Regions from separate parts of the Rossellomorea yichunensis genome, predicted to be linked through region 2. Evidence: riboswitches for the same ligand, from Rfam matches in the RefSeq annotation. Region 2 holds a riboswitch; each other region holds the start of a gene.
What was found. Region 2 has a riboswitch for cobalamin ahead of RSX31_RS01630 (ribonucleoside-diphosphate reductase subunit alpha). Riboswitches for the same ligand answer to the same signal wherever they lie in the genome.

Region 1 (4,217 bases), on a different contig from region 2:
TTGGCTGTAAGCTCAACGGCTTCTCCAATACGTGGGCCCGGTCTTGACATAATGTCTGAATCCAAGAAATAGACCTGGCCATTTTTCACTGCTTTTACATCTTTCCAGCTTTCCCGTGACTTGATTTCAGCTGTCGGCTCGTCGACATACCCCACTGTCGTCAAAATCATATTAGGATTACGTTTAATGATTTCTTCTTCTCCTACTTTCACCCAGCCTTTTTGATCTACAAAGATATTCTCGACCCCGGCCGTTTCCAGTATTTCCTGCTGAAATGTTTCTGCTCCAGCTGTATAGATATCAGGAGATGGACTGATTTCAAAATATACTTGTTCTTTTTCCTTTAGCGTGCTTACTTTATCTTTCACATCCGAAATCTGTTGCTTGATGCCGTCTACCAATTCGTTCCCCTTCTTCTCTACTCCCATTACCGTTGCAATTTGTTCAATATCCCCATAAACATCTTCAAAGGTTTGGGCAGATTGAATGACGAATACGTTTAATCCCGCCTCTTCAAGCTGCTTCACTCCGGCATCGTCTCCAGTGGTATAAGCAATGACAACTTCCGGCTTTAGTGCAATGACCTCTTCAGCATTGACCGTCATGGAATCCGACACTCTTTTAATCTCCTTCGCTTCTTCAGGATAGTTGTCGTATTCAGTTGCCCCGATTACCTTATCTCCGGCTCCTATGGCAAAGAGAATCTCTGTGTTACTCGGCTGTAAGGAAATAACGGTTTCCGGCACTTTCTCAAAGCTAATTTCTTCTCCCCTGTCATCGGTCACAGAATAAGACTCCTTTTCAGGCTTGACTTCCTTTGTGGATGTTACTTCTTCCCCATTGCTGCACCCTGCGAAAACAACCAGGATGATTGATAATAGTAAACTATTTAACCATGATTTTTTCATATTTCATCTTCCCCGCTTTTCTATATTTTGTCGCTATACGATTTACTCACAAAAGGAATTTCTTCAATCCCTTCACATTTATTCACATACACAGCCATCACAAACAGGACATTTGCCAGTAAATGAGCGTATTTAAATAAAATATTTTCCACTTTCATCTCAGTACTGACTTTATGTAAGGCACGGACGGACTTTTTCGCTTCACTGCGACAGGTATGAAGCGTACATGCGGCTGTACAGCCTTGCGGAAGGACAAAGGTTTGGATACGATCCTCGACTTCCGACACATAACGATCATACATTTGGCTCAATTTATTCAAGTCCTCTTCCATGATGGCCGTCATTCCCCTCACCGAGCCATTGAGATGGTACGCCATCTCAGCTAAATATAATAAATCGTCGTGCACTTTTGGTAAGTGTTCCGTCATTGATGACGCGAGTCCGATTTTAGTCGACAGTGAATCGGTCCGGATCTCAAAATCTACAGTTGAAACAGACTCTCGCATATAGGGATAACATAAGTAGCGGAAATCATTTGCCATATGTAAGTTCCTCCTTTCTGAATGATGTTTGTGAAACACCTATCGTATCTTCCGGGAGGGTACATAAACACAAAAAAACCACCCAAGAATATTGGCCGGCAGTTGTCATCCATATGAAAATAGAGATGCTAAAAAGCCGCACCATACCCTTAACTTCCGAAGAGTATAATACGATGGAAAAAAGGCAGGTATCCTGGCTCGTGCGTCAGCCTACTCTAAGAACCTTCCCATCTGAATGATCAAATAGTGGTGTTCTTCTTATTTCGTCAGCACTTACAGTTGCGGAAACAGCTTCGGATTCACACCGAATTCCCTTTATGCTAAAGATCAGCACCTAATTTCTGCGTGGGTTTATTCACTTAAGGAACATTATACCACTATATCCATTTCAAAGTTGATGTAGTTTTGAATAAAAAAACAAACATGTTGACGTACAAGCTTGAATATCTTTTGAGTATGTAAAGAAATGATAAGGAGGAAAAACATGAAGCGATTGGTTGTTTTGATATTATGCGTATTCTTATTAAGTGCATGCGGCGACAAAGAACCTGCATCCTATGAATTATGTGGATACGGGGATATGATGGTAGTGAACAAGAAGGAATATGTGAAGGTCTCTGAGGAGAAGAAGCTGGTCCTGGATGAAAAGCTCGGGGCTATTAAAGAAAAGATTGATAGTGAATATCACCCTGTTAATGACTTCACGGCAAATACACTGAAAAAAGGAACACCCATCTATAGCGTGAAGGATCACAGCAACTACCTGATCGCCCAGACAGAGAATAATCGCTATATTTTATATGAGGAAATACAATAAAAGGAGGGCTGTAAGCGAATGTTTACAGCCCTCCTTTATTTAGTTCGTGGAATTCAAGGAAATCAACCGATAAAGGATCGTCGTTTTCTCATCTGTCCACTCCATCTTTTCGATTCTTCCATAACCACTGGGATCACTATGTTTCGTTTTTCTGACATCTATCGGAATATGCATAGGATAAAGACGATATCCACCTTTTTGGAGCTCGAACAGATTCTCTTCTTTCCTTACTTCTTTTCCTTTTGTCACAATCATCGTGTTTAATTCCAAGCCCATGCCCATTTCGCTTGACCTCAATCCTTTTTTTATTTGCCCTATTTTAACATAAGAACTGCCTAGGCTCTGTCAATTAGTATGTGCTGGATGGTGAGGGGAACTGCTTCGCTTGCAGCTAGCGTTCGGCCGAGCCTCCTCAGCTTAGCCGAACGGGGTCTCGGCACGCCCGTACTTCCGCAGGAGTCTACGCAGTTCCCCTCACCATCTTCAAGAGATTTTTCGTGACAGAGCTACAAAGCGTAAAACAATCTAATTAGAAAACAGAATTCTTCTATAAATCATTTACCTCCACCTTAAAGGGGTTGTTTACTAAAAGTTTTTGTTTTTTCTCAAAGAAACATGCTTAGAAAGTTGATTGGAGCGGAAGGAAGCTCGACTCCTGCGGGAATAGCTGGACAGGTGAGACCCCGAAGGCGAAGCCGAGGAGGCTCACCGCCAGCCCCGCGGAAAGCGAGCATCCTGGAACGGAAATCAACTATTACTTTCTTCATTATGATAGCTACAAGCTTTGATCATAAAAGAGCCTTTTATTTAATACACCACTGTCTATTGATTTTTCATCCATGTGCATAGCATGGAGACGATTTGTTGATTCTTTCGTGGTGGAAAATAATGCGTAAACTCTTTGAAGTATCGGGACGAAACAGATTTCTCCAACTCTTTCAGTCTTTTTTCTAATCTATATGCATGCTCAACTGAAACGTTCTGATCCTTTTCACCGTGAATGATCAATACGGGAGCTTCAAGGTTTTCTAATTCGTACAGTGGGGTACGCCATTCGTATCGTTCCGGTACTTTATTGGGACTTCCCCCTATGACTCGTTTCATCATTCTCCTGAGATCCTTACGTTCTTCATATGTTAAGAACATATCCGATACGCCTCCCCATGTAACAACGGATGTGACGTCCCTCTGCTCGATGCCTGTCATTAGCGCCATGACCCCACCACGGGAAAAGCCAAACACATGGATCCGGTTAGGGACCACTCTGTGATAATGTTTAAGCAATTCAACACCCGAAATGGCGTCTTCACGATCATCCCCCGCAAAATCTTCATTTCCCTCTCCTCCAAGGTTACCTCGGTAATAGGGAGCAAAAACAATGAATCCGTGAGAAGCAAATTGAGCGATTCTCGCCGGCCGAACCATGCCGACACCTTTGATCCCACCTCTCAAATAAAGGAACCCATCGTACTTCCCTGTCCCGGCAGGTTCAGCCAATAACCCCTTTACCCGTAAACCAGAGGATAAATAGGTGATTTCATATAGTTCAACACGAGGATTAGGTGAAGGAAACAATGTTTTCTTCACGATCGTTCCGTTTTTCATATTCTCTTCCTTTCAAACCGTGCATTGGGTATTCACACATTTTTTGTACTCTACATAGGATATTTTAGCAAATCTCATCATCAAGATAAGATACAAGACGCTGCCTTTATGACCATCCTACCCTTTTAATATGGAAAGATAAACAAGGCAAAGAGAGATGCACTCATCCCCATTCTATCGATAAACGAGTTTCACAAAGCTTAAAGGAGGAATATTGAATGAAAAAATGGCTTCGTAGCGGCTTTGCCGTGATGCTCATAAGCATGTTGACAATCGGGTTGACAGCATGTGGAGAAAAAGAAGATGTCGTACAGAAAGTTCGGGTAGCAGAAGTGACCCGCTCGA
Region 2 (4,217 bases):
TCCAGAAATCAAACACTTCATCCTGCTTCTTTTTTGACACGATACTGGATAATACGTAACTGTACGAGTGGTTATGGACGACCTCCTGCTGTGCCAAAATGATCATCAATGCATTGAGGCTGGAATCCGTCAGGTAGTCAGCCACTTTACCGGCGTAATCTGTCTGCACACTATCAAGGAGAGCCAGTAAGCCGATAATTTTCAAAAAGGACTCCTGCTCACTTGATGAAAGAGTAGGAAACTGCTTGATATCCTTTGCCATATTGATCTCAAAAGGCGTCCAGAAATTCCCCAGCATTCTCTTATACTTTGGATATGCCCAAGAGAACCTGACATCATCCCAGTTTAATATATTCGAACTTTGTCCATTTACAATTCCAGTAGATTTATTTGGTGCCTCAGAATCTATTAAGATTCGCTGCTTTAATCCATTCATGTTATCATCTTCCTCCCAGTCAGCTATGGCAGCTTTCACATTCATCGAAATTTGAAACTGATGTCGATCTCACATAGTAAGTCGTTTTCAATCCTGACTTCCATGCATCTAAATGAAGAGACAGCAACTCTATCGCCTTGATATCATTCCGCACATACAAGTTAAAAGATATTCCTTGATCTATATGTCGCTGTCTTTTCTCATTCTGTTTAATACTCCAGTGTTGATCTACGTTATAAGCCGTTTTGTAATACCAGGTCGTCTTTGGTGATAAATCAGGTGCTGTAACAGGAATCTTATAGTCTTTCTTTTCTTCCGAGTACTCTAATCTGAATAAAGGATCAATACTTGCTGTAGAACCGGCTATGATCGAAGTGGATGAATTGGGCGCAACGGCCATTAAATATCCGTTTCTGATTCCTCCTGAAGAGACATCATCCCTGAGTGAATCCCATCTCGGTCCGGAATATCCTTTCTTTGAAAAATACTCTCCAGTCGACCAGTCTGAGCCGCTGTAATATGGATAGGAGCCCTTTTCTTCCGCTAATTCATGACTGGCTTTGATCGTGTAATAAGCAACATCCTCGTACAGTGAATCACAATAATCAACTGCTTCATCGCTCTCCCATTTCAAACCTTTCAATGCAAGGAGATGATGCCATCCAAAGGTTCCTAATCCAACCCCTCTATAGCGCATGTTTGTCAGTTGGGCTTGCAGGACTGGAAGTTTATTAATATCAATGACATTATCAAGCAATCTCACTCCTATGGACACGACCCTTTCAAGCTCATCATCCATGATCGTTTTGGCTAAAGAAACAGATGCCAGATTACAGACGACATAATCCCCGGGAGATTTATAGGTAATGATTTTCCCGTCCTTTATGACCTCTTCTTCCATGACCGTCGCACTCATATTCTGGGAGATTTCCGTACATAAATTACTACAGTAAATCATTCCCTTATGCCCATTGGCATTTAGCCGATTGACAGTATCGCGGTAAAACATGTAGGGCGTTCCCGTTTCGAGCTGGGAAATCATGATCCTCTTGAAAATTTCAATCGCCGGAACCTCTTCCCTGGAAAGGCCGGGACATTCTACACACTCCCAATACTTATCTCTGAACGAACCTTCTCCTTCACGCTCATCAAAGAAATCTTCCAGGGAATATCCCATGACCATCCTCACTTCATGAGGATCAAATAGATACCAATCCCCTCTCTTTTCCACTTGTTCCATGAATAAATCCGGTAAGCTGACTCCAGTGAAAAGATCATGAGTTCGCTGCCTTTCATCACCATTATTTAAGCGTGTATCAAGAAAAGGAAAAATATCCTTATGCCATACATCCAAATAAACAGCTATCGCTCCTTGACGTTGACCTAATTGATCAACGGATACTGCTGTGTTATTTAATTGCTTCATCCATGGAATAACACCTGAACTTACTCCCTTGAAGCCTTTGATATTACTTCCCCTGCTCCGGACCTTCCCCAGATAAATACCGAGACCGCCACCGTTTTTACTTAGTGTGGAAACATCTGTATTACTGTCATAAATACTTCTTAAATCATCGGCTACCGTATCAATAAAGCAGCTGGATAACTGACCATGGCTTTTGCCGGCGTTAGCAAACGTAGGAGTTGCTACCGTCATATACAAATTAGACAGGGCCCAATAAGCTTCTTCAATAAGCGACAGTCGCTTATCACGGGGTTCGTTCATAAAGAGTGTCATGGCGATGATCAGAAATCGTTCCTGAGGTAATTCAAGGATTTCACCATCATGGGATTTAGTTAAATACCGCTCTGATAATGTGACGATCCCTATGTACGTAAACAGATGGTCTTTAGATGAATCCATGATCCTCCCCAAATAGTCAATTTCATCTTTGCTATATGATTCCAATAGTGCTGGCTTATATAGTTTCCTTTCCGTCAATTCTTGTATTAATTCATAAAGGGAACTGTACAACAGGCTTTCTTCCACTCCCCTTGAATAAGCGATCGTACGATAGAGTTTCATTAAATATAATTCTGCTGCCACATACGTCCAATCAGGTTCATGGGCAGAGATACGTTCAACTGCAGTGAGGATCATGAAATGATAAAGCTTTTCTTTGCTCAATTCAGATTGACCCTCTGTATACTTAAAAGTCTTTTCATCGAATTCTTTAAAATGAAGTTGTGGAAAGCGACTGTGGAGATTTGTAAGAACCGCTTTTGCTTCCATTGTGATCCATTGATCTTTTGATACGATTGACATCATCATTCCTCCCAAATTTATACAGTGTGGGAAGGATTCAAAAAAAGCCCATCCTATTAATCGGATGGGCTTTATGTACGAAAGATATATGAATAGACTAAAGGGCCTATTCCAATCCTCGCTTTATCCTCCCAATTCCCGAAGAAGATAACACGTGATAAACAAGGCAGGTCTCCTGACTCGTGCTTCGCCCTACTCTAAGGCCTTCCCATCGTATATGACAGTGGCAGTTCCTTATTTCGTCAGCACTTACAGTTGCGGGGACAGCTCCGGAGTCACACCGGATTCCCTTTTAAGTCCATTCAGACACCCTATTCACAGGTTATAATCAATATATAGTTTAAATAATTTAACAGAACACAAAATGTTGTGTTCTGTATCATCATAAACGATTAAAAACGAATTTACAAGTGAAACTATTCACTTTGTTTAGAAGGTGAAATCTTCTAATAGTATCACTCTATTCCCCTCTTAAAGTCAAGAGATGTAACATGTTGAACGAAAGGAAGGAAAACCCTTCCTTTGAAATATGCTTATAATTATTATTTTTCATGAAAAGACAAGAAGAATATTGAATACTGCCTTCAAAAGGACACTAGTCAGCCGACACCTCCCTAAATGTTAGTTGAAGAAAATGGAGCCACTCTCTATAATTCAAATAGAAGGTTGTTTGACAGTATTCTTTGGTCCCCAATATTTTTTATAGGCTGTTTAAATGGAGGAAAAGATCTCGATTTAAACAGCCTCTTTTTTTAGAAACCAGTTGAAAGTCTTTTTACATTATCATTTCTGTACGGCAGTTGATAGTCGAATGTAACCGTATACATAATAGTGAAAAAGGGACCATATTGGTAATTCACTGTATTTCAACCTCATTACAATCTATACTTTTTGGTTTAAATACTTTCTTTTTACGGGCTTTTCCTTTAAAATGCGCATTAAGTGATTTTTTTGAAATCACACCTTACTTCTGAAAGGAGTCTATTATGAAAAAAATATTTACGACTTTACTATTAGCTTTATTAACGATTGGACTAGCCGCTTGCGGTTCGAACGAGGAGAGCCAAAAACAAGCTGACGATAAAGCGAAAACAGAAGAAAAAAGCGATGGACAGGCTCAGGAAGAGCAAGCGAAGCAAATGGAAGAAATGCAGAAGAAAATGGATGAGCAAAAGATTGAAAAAGACAAGATCGTTGCCATTGTAAACGACGAAAAAATTAAAGGTGAAGATTTCAATAACGTATTGACTCAATCACAAATGCAATATCAACAAATGGGTCAAGACCCAACAAGTAAAGATGCAGCAAAGAAAATCAAGGAACAAACAATTGATAGCCTGGTTGGACAAACACTTCTTATGCAGCAAGCTGATGAAAAAGGATATAAGGCATCAGAAGATGAAATCAATAAACAACTGGAAGAAGTTAAAAAGCAGTACGGCGATGACAAGAAGTTTGAAGACGCAATGAAAAAAGCCGGATTCACGATGGATGAGTTAAGAACTCAAATCGCTG
Region 3 (4,217 bases), on a different contig from region 2:
TAATGATCAGTGCCTGGTTCGATCTCGCTGTACGATAACGAAATCTCATCCAGAAATAATAGGCAATCCCTGCAATCGCTGCAATAACTAGAACAGGAATAAGGAACATGAAAAATCCGATAATACTTAATGATCCTAGCATTCTGACAACCCCTCTCGACATTTTGTTTAACCAGCATGAAATCTGATTTAATTTAAAATAAAAGTGCTAGCTACAATACTATCTACGGAAGAGTGTTAGAAAAGTTTCAATAATTTAGGTGAATCTCCTAATTTTATATAAAAAAAGCTCGAACCTTTAAAAGGTTCGAGCTTACAATCTACAACAACCATCCGTGTATGGCCCCTAACAGGGTAAATATGATGAGATGATCTCCTATCGCGATAAGAAACATCCGTTTTGTCATAAGACCAAATAAAGCATTTTTCAAGTAGACAATGGAAATAAGAATTCCAATTAGTACACCTGTCAAAGCTCCTTCGACTACTCCATTGGAACCGGTGGCTTGAACAAAAATCCCAACAAGAAGTGAGCTGATAAATGCAACAATAACAGCCACTGCATATTTAATCGGTCCAGTACTATCCTGTTCCTTCTTTCCTAGTAAAATAGAATAATAAATTCCGCCGTATACCATATACACCACAGCCCCCGCCAATATCGCGAGCAAATTCACATTTAATTCCATCCCAATTCCTCCATTAATTCGGCTCAATGGCTAAAGCGATCGCTTTAATGCTACATCCAATATCGAGTGTTCCTTTTAAACTGATCATTTCCACGAGTTCAATCGGATTCCCCAGGTATCTGTATCCGCTTTTCGGCAACCAATAGCTGTAAAGTTCAGAATAGCATTCGATTAACTTCCCTCTTTCACGGTAGTCGACAGGTTCATCGAATTCATAAACCACATGCTTACTGCCTCGAAATAGATAGAGTTCCTCACCTTCCGCATCATTTTGATTTTCAACAGCCAAGCGACACTCATACCTGCTTTTTTCAGGTGGGGTAATATAAGGGTTGCTCTTTGGAACTCCGAATATCAAAGGACTCTTCTCTATGAGGTTTCTGGCATTTCCCCATCTGTATAGATCTTGCCATGCTTCTGGAATACCTTCGATATATGACCCGATATGGAATCTATTGACGGTTGAACACTCTGGAAAATGAGCGATCTTCACTTTCGATAAATCCAGCCATTTAAACTCATTATAGGATTCTTCACCCTGGGATGCTTTCGCTTTTGCGCTGAAGAGTTTAGATATCTTGCTATTTAGATATTCTCGCGGAAAACGCTCTAAATAGGCACCTTCCCGCCAGCTTTTGGGGTTAGCTTTAAAGTAAGTATTAAAAGAATAGGTGAAATAGGATAACGATGAAAAACCACATATGAACGCAATTTGTGTGATAGGAAGCTGTGGCTCGTAAATGAGCATATGCGCTGCATTTTCCAAGCGCATCCTTTTCTGCCGGTGTTTCACCGATCAGCCCTTTAAACAACCGCTGAAAGTGATAAGGGGAATAGGTTGATACTTTGGCTAACTGTTCTAAGGATAAATCTTCGCTTAGATGTTGATCGATATACTCTACTACTTTATCGATTTGGTTTCTTTGTATTTTGTCTTGTGGCATTTTTCAGACCTCACTACCTTTTTGAAAAGCACTTGTTTATAAATTTTACCATAATCCTTCTCCTCACTCACTAAGGGTTATGATAAAATAAAAGCGTTCACAATTTAATCATTGCTCATTGGTGAAGATGACCTTTAATTCATTTTCTTAAAAGGGAAGTTGGTGAAAGTCCAACGCGGTCCCGCCACTGTAAGGCTGAGAATTCGTATGGATCCACTGTTTCGGATTGAAATGGGAAGGAATACGAAATCGTTGACGCTGAGCCAGGAGACCTGCCAAATGGGAAGAACACAGAAGTTCCTACGGGAGATAGGAGGGTGTTGCGCTAATGAGACGTCACAAGAGGAATCGTTGTACTCTGAACGTTCGCCTGGAATAGCCGCATCTTCTTTTTCAAAAGGAGATGCTTTTTTGTTTCATAATACAAACAGGGAGATGAGAAAATGGAACAAGCCTATTCAGTCGAACGTTCACGAACCATACAAACAAAATTGGTATTGCCGCCTGACACCAATCATATGCAGACCATCTTTGGAGGAAAGGTTTTATCCTATATTGATGAGATTGCGGCCCTATCCGCCATGAAACATTCCAGTTCAGTCGTCGTCACGGCATCGATTGACTCCGTCGACTTCTTATCATCCGCCACGGTCGGCGATGCTCTAAGCCTTGAGGCATACGTCACTTCCACCGGCAGAACATCAATGGAAGTGTATGTAAAGGTGTACTCTACGAATCTCGTAACGAGTGTCAAAACCTTGACGACGGAATCATTCCTGACAATGGTCGCCGTTGATGAAGATGGAAAACCGAAGCCGGTACCAAAGGTCATTCCTCAAACGGAAGAAGAAACGAGACTATTCAAAACGGCTCCTTTGCGAAAAGAGCATAGAAAGAATCGCGCGCTTATCTTATAAACAATCCCTGATTCACTGACTAACTAATATAACAAAAACACTCAGAGTTTTCTAAGCTCTGAGTGTAACTTTGGAGATTATTATCCCGCGATCCTTTCTTCCATTCCAGGAATCATCTATCCAGTTTATCGTTTTGTCGAAAGGATAGAAGTCCTGAATGAGCTGGATGCAGAAAAGAGAAAATCAGTATAGTAAAGCAGATTCCATTGGATTTGGATGTTTTTGCCTTCAGACCTCCGTCTTGTCCCCCATCTATAGAACAAACAAAGATATTTCCCTATAATGATAAATAAACTGTTCACTCGGGGTGTACTATGATCGAAGGTAAATTAATTAAATTTCATCGTGAAGATTCAGGATTGACTCAGGAACAGCTTGCTCAGGGTATCTGTTCCACCACACATCTTAGTAAAATCGAAAGAGGCATCACAGAGTATTCCAGTGAAATTACTGATTTACTTGCAAGGAAGCTTGGAATCAATATGGATGTTGAACGTTCCCGCTACCATTCCTTACAGGCTAAACTATCAGAATGGAACGATGCGATTATTATGATTCGAACCAATGACATCCATCAACTTAAAGGTGAAATTGAAAAGGAACCTTTAAGGTTTTTATCTGACTTCATCATTCAATACAACCTTTTTCTGGCAAGATATTATTTATTTTTGAACAATCATGGAAAAACCAAGGAAATCCTGGGCATGTTCGAAAATAAAAACTATTCTCTATCCCCTTTTGAACAAAATTTATTGCTTCATGTCAAAGGGATTTACTATCATTCAACAAGACAATTTAACACTTGCATACATGTATTGAAACAGATTGACGATGAATATCCCAACTCCGAATATTATTTCCATTTGGCATTAGCATATCATTCCATTCATTCAAACACCTTTGCCTATTATTATGGGCAAAAAGCTTTGCAATTTTTCCAGAAAACATTGAATATCCTTAGGGTCATCGATTCGGAAACCTTAATTTTAATCCAATTGAATGCCAAGGAACCCTTTGATATGGAAGAAACAAAACAACAGTACGATAAGCTCCTCAGAGTCTGTGAATCAGTCAATTCAAACGATCGGGCGCATAAGATACATAATAACCTTGGATTCGAATATTTTAGGAGAAAACGATATTCTGAATCAAAGGTATCCTATGAAGAAGCATTAAATCTTATCAATGACGAAACGCCGGCATCAAATTATTTAGTTACGCTCAGCGGATATATACTTGCTTGCATGAAAGGGAATCTACTATCTTCACGGGAACTCAATCACTTAGCGACAAAAGGACTGAATATGGCCACTCAGCACCGGGATCCAAGTCATGTATTCTTTGAGATTTACTTACTTACCATAAATGAGGATGAAAAAGAACTATATGAATATATTGAAAGTACAGCTCTCCCCCACTTCAAAAAAACGGGGAGCCAGTTGATGTATCAGCATTATGAAAGACAACTATTTTTATATTATGTGAAAACTGGGCAAACAGAGAAAGGATTCAGACTTGCATCCGATAAGATGTCAAATGAAATCAGTTATTATGAACTAGAGTAATACTGCTACAAATGATAAAAGGAGTTTTCCTTTTGTCATTTTTTTTTTGGCCGATCGATTGTAAAGTCACTCTAGTTGTTTGGTTCCAATTACAACCCCAAC
Region 4 (4,217 bases), on a different contig from region 2:
ATCCCGATATGATGGGCTTGTTCTTCACCAAAGCTCATGCCATTCAGTTCCTTGCCATTGAGGAACAAAACGATCACTCCAATTAAGAAAAAGGGGAATATTATCGTAATGTAATCCCACCCTCTCATGGACACGCTTCCAAGAAGCCAACCGATGATCTGTCTTAATTCCTCTCCCGTCAGGGCAATCATTAAGGATATAAAGGAACCTAAAAAAGAGCTGAAAATTATCCCTGTTAATATGATGGTTTCTACCTTCATGGTTCTTTCAACCTTCTGTGCAAACCATAATACGAGGAACACGGTTATAATCGAACAAAGAATACTGAGAAAGGGAAGCGTAAACTTCCCGATAAACGGAATGCTCCAATTAAAGAACAACGTAATAACAGCACCGACCGATGCTCCTGAAGACACACCCAATGTATATGGATCAGCCAGCGGGTTGCGCAATAGTCCTTGAAAAGAAGCTCCCGCAATTGCCAGGGAGCTGCCAACCAATAATGCCAGTAATACTCTGGGCAATCTTATGGAGTACACGATATTTGCAAACATTGGATCAATTTCTCCCGGTATAGGGAATCCAAACCATTTAGCTCCAACGATGAACAGAATATCCATCGGTGGGACAGAGACGGTTCCGATCGAAATGCCTGTAAAGAGAGCGAAAAGTAAAAACGTTACAGCCAACCCGTATGTTATCCATATTTTATTCTGCAAATAACTCCGGATAGATTGACTTTGCAATTTCCTCTACTCCTTCAACTAATCTCGGACCAGTACGTGTGACCAGATCTGAATGAACATCATGGACATCTTCATTTTTTATAGCAGTTACATCTTTCCAACCTTCTCGGCCCATCACTTGTTCTTTAGGATTTTCACTATAAAAACCATAGGTTGTAATGATGACGTCAGGATTTGAAGCGATGACCGCTTCTTGATTTACTTGGACCCATCCCTTCTGATCACTCATCACATTTTCGGCATTTACTAGTGAAAGCATTTGATCAATAAAAGTATTTTTTCCTGTCGAATATATGTCAGGGGAAGGTGAAACCTCTACATACACTTTTTTCTTTTCAGATACACCACTGACTTTTTCCTTAATGGATTCAAGATCCGCTTTCATCTCAGAAATGACAGACTCAGCTTCATCTTTCTTGCCTACCAATGTGCCGATGTTTTCCATCGTGGTGTACACTTCCTCAAAGCTATTGGCATCACGTACGATATAGACCTTTACCCCTGCACCTCGAAGCTGTTCTAACCCTTCTTCCGCCGACACAGCAGTGGACTCATGAGCAAGAACCAAATCCGGATTCAGACCGATAATCTTCTCAACGTTAAATTCCATTCCACCTATTTTTTCTTTCTCCGCCGCTTCTTTTGGATAATTATCAAAATCTGAAACACCTACGATTTCCTTATTCAATCCTAACTCGAATAAGATTTCTGTATTGCTCGGAATCAATGAAACAATATGCTTAGGTTGCTCATCCAGCGTGACTTTATTATTCAGGGCATCGTTTACTGACAAAGGAAAAGCAGATTGCCCCTGGCTGACTTCCCCGCTATCTTTATTCTTTTCAACATTTTCATTGTCAGTACCGCAAGCTGAAAGGAGTCCTAGAGATACTATTAGTACGAGAATGATTTTGAATGTGTGTTTCATACGTTTTCCTCCTGTAGATGAACTTATTCCCAGACAAAAAAACATCTCCAGTGGGACTAGAGATGCTGTGTAAAATGCATAAAAGGCTTTAAACCGTTAAATATGCACATTACACCTTTCTATCCGCGTAGATTTGGTGCGAAAGAAATCAGGCAGGTCTCCTGGCTCATGGTCATTGTTTGCTGCACCTTCCCATACCCATTGGTACAGTGGCATTCATACAGCTCACTTCCATTTACAGTGGCGGGACCGCGTTGGAATTACACCAACTTCCCTATTATGAAGCTAAAAAGTTTGCTACCGAAACTTCCGCTTCACCTAATCTCATATCGTATGTAATTATTCCGTTCAACAGAATTATACACAAGATTCTATGGATAGTGAATGAAATTTGATAAACTTTGCTGAAAATAGCAGGAATACTTCTTTTCGAATCTTTTCCCGATGCAACCTTTCGAGCTAATAGATTGTCCCCTCCATTCATTCGTGATAAAATCTTTTTCAAGCAATCGCTTTACTGCTTTAGAGGAGCACATATGGTACAGGAGGTTCAGCAATGAATGAAAAAAAAGAAATCGCTACTTTTGCAGGTGGTTGTTTTTGGTGCATGGTAAAGCCATTTGATGAATTACCGGGAATAATTGATGTCGTGTCAGGTTATTCAGGGGGCCACCTTGAAAACCCAACATATCAAGATATAAAAGAAGGAAATAGTGGACATTACGAAGCTGTTCAAATCACATTTAATCCTGATTTGTTCTCTTATGAAAGATTATTAGAGCTATACTGGCCTCAGATTGATCCAACGGATGATGGGGGACAATTCCATGACCGCGGCAATCAGTACCGGACAGCTATTTTTTATCATAATGAACACCAAAAACAATTAGCTGAAAACACAAAGAACGAAATAGTAGACAGTGGACGATTCAAGAAGCCTATCGTCACAAACATCCTTCCTGCTTCCACTTTCTATCCGGCAGAAGAATACCATCAAAAATTCTACAAGAAAAATCCAGATGAATATAAACAAGACCGGGCAAAATCAGGTCGCGATCAATTTATAGATAATCATTGGAAGAACTAAATAGTGGGATGAAAAAAGCTCCTTTCGCCAAACTAATGGCAGGAAGGAGTTTTTTGTATGAAGAAAAACGAGAAAAATACAGAAGATAAAGAGCAGGTTATCGGGTTTGAAGGCCCAGGGAAAGTCGTCAATTTCTTTGACCCCTATCCTGATGAAGATGAAGAGAATGTAAATAACTCGGATACGGTAGATAATCATTCTTCAGAAAAGCAGTAAAAACATAAAAGGTGAAGATTATTTAAATTTAACCTTCACCTTTTCATATTAACCAATGAATCGATTCACTTTCACTTGCTCATTAAGGATGAGTTCCGCTGTCAGTTGTCCTGAAAGTGAGACCATCGGCACACCTCCGCCTGGATGGGTTGAACCTCCCACGAAGTACATATTAGAGAGCACTCTGCTCTTATTCGGAATCTTGAAGCCTCCATTAAGCTTTCGGTCTGTGACAGTCCCATAGATAGAACCACCATTCGCCCCATAAAGGGTTTGAAGGTCGTTAGGAGTGAAGGTATATTCGTATTCAATATGATCCCTTAGATTGGTTACGCCCATTTTCTCCAGCTTTTCCAGTACTTGGAGTCGATAAGATTCTTTGTATTGAGTCCAATCCTCACCCTCTTTTAAAGGTGGCACATGTGTCAACACAAACAGGTTTTCTTTTCCTTCAGGAGCCTGTGTGGGATCCGATTTTGACGAGATACCAATATAAATCGTCGGATCATCAGCCAGCTTTTTCTCATCGAAGATTTGCCTGAATTCTTTTTTAGGATCCTTACTGAAAAAGAAGTTATGGTGAGCAAGATGATCATATTTACGGTCTACCCCAAGCAGCAGAACCAAACCTGAAACCGTAGGGGCATACTTGCTTAGTTCCTCGACTTCCTTAGGTGACTCATGATAATCAGCCAAAAGGGATTTGTAGCAAGGGATCGCCTCTAAATTCGATACCACGATGTCCGCCATCAACTCTTCTCCTATTTTCGTACGTATTCCTTCAGCACGGCTGCCAGTGGTAAGAATATCCTCAACTTCACAATTTAAGCGAATCTCTACCTCGAGTTCCTCCAACACCTTTGCCATTGCCTCTGCAATTTTATACATTCCGCCTTTTACGTAATGGACTCCCAGCGCCAACTGAACATGTGTAAGCTGTGACATGATGGCTGGTGCATGGTAAGGTGACGAACCGACGTACATGATCAGGAAATTAAACAGCTGCTGCAAATGCTTGTCTTTAATGAATTTACGATTCGCAGCATCCATGGATTTCATCGGATCCATTTGCAGTAATTCCTTGACCGGATGCATCGTGCGTAGGTCCTGCAAGCCATTGATGCTCTTTTTATAGAAGCTTTTCATTGTGAGCTCATACATTTTTCCACAGTAGCTTAAATAGTTAAAGAAATTATTCGCATCCTCCGTGGATGTCTTTTTCATTTCTTCTAACATTGTT

Region 1: it holds a riboswitch for cobalamin, as region 2 does, so the genes downstream of both, RSX31_RS08090 (hypothetical protein) here and RSX31_RS01630 (ribonucleoside-diphosphate reductase subunit alpha) in region 2, are expected to answer to the same signal.
Region 3: it holds a riboswitch for cobalamin, as region 2 does, so the genes downstream of both, RSX31_RS18700 (acyl-CoA thioesterase) here and RSX31_RS01630 (ribonucleoside-diphosphate reductase subunit alpha) in region 2, are expected to answer to the same signal.
Region 4: it holds a riboswitch for cobalamin, as region 2 does, so the genes downstream of both, RSX31_RS05330 (ABC transporter substrate-binding protein) here and RSX31_RS01630 (ribonucleoside-diphosphate reductase subunit alpha) in region 2, are expected to answer to the same signal.

The regions. Positions count from the first base shown of each region.
Region 1 is NZ_JAVYAD010000003.1:31,450-35,666, reverse strand. It holds gene RSX31_RS08095 (ABC transporter substrate-binding protein) at 1-908, opposite strand, end outside; gene RSX31_RS08090 (hypothetical protein) at 929-1,450, opposite strand; cobalamin riboswitch at 1,617-1,803, opposite strand; gene RSX31_RS08085 (hypothetical protein) at 1,935-2,267, shown strand; gene RSX31_RS08080 (DUF2584 domain-containing protein) at 2,307-2,549, opposite strand; gene RSX31_RS08075 (alpha/beta hydrolase family protein) at 3,090-3,872, opposite strand; gene RSX31_RS08070 (ABC transporter substrate-binding protein) at 4,091-4,217, shown strand, end outside.
Region 2 is NZ_JAVYAD010000001.1:314,081-318,297, reverse strand. It holds gene RSX31_RS01635 (ribonucleotide-diphosphate reductase subunit beta) at 1-436, opposite strand, end outside; gene RSX31_RS01630 (ribonucleoside-diphosphate reductase subunit alpha) at 456-2,669, opposite strand; cobalamin riboswitch at 2,851-3,031, opposite strand; gene RSX31_RS01625 (SurA N-terminal domain-containing protein) at 3,689-4,217, shown strand, end outside.
Region 3 is NZ_JAVYAD010000007.1:73,493-77,709, forward strand. It holds gene RSX31_RS18680 (flotillin family protein) at 1-142, opposite strand, end outside; gene RSX31_RS18685 (DUF1761 domain-containing protein) at 321-689, opposite strand; gene RSX31_RS18690 (AraC family transcriptional regulator) at 703-1,461, opposite strand; gene RSX31_RS18695 (AraC family transcriptional regulator) at 1,349-1,633, opposite strand; cobalamin riboswitch at 1,737-1,927, shown strand; gene RSX31_RS18700 (acyl-CoA thioesterase) at 2,077-2,550, shown strand; gene RSX31_RS18705 (helix-turn-helix domain-containing protein) at 2,865-4,115, shown strand.
Region 4 is NZ_JAVYAD010000002.1:176,586-180,802, forward strand. It holds gene RSX31_RS05325 (FecCD family ABC transporter permease) at 1-746, opposite strand, end outside; gene RSX31_RS05330 (ABC transporter substrate-binding protein) at 709-1,674, opposite strand; cobalamin riboswitch at 1,809-2,007, opposite strand; gene msrA (peptide-methionine (S)-S-oxide reductase MsrA) at 2,231-2,761, shown strand; gene RSX31_RS05340 (hypothetical protein) at 2,819-2,977, shown strand; gene RSX31_RS05345 (phytoene desaturase family protein) at 3,026-4,217, opposite strand, start outside.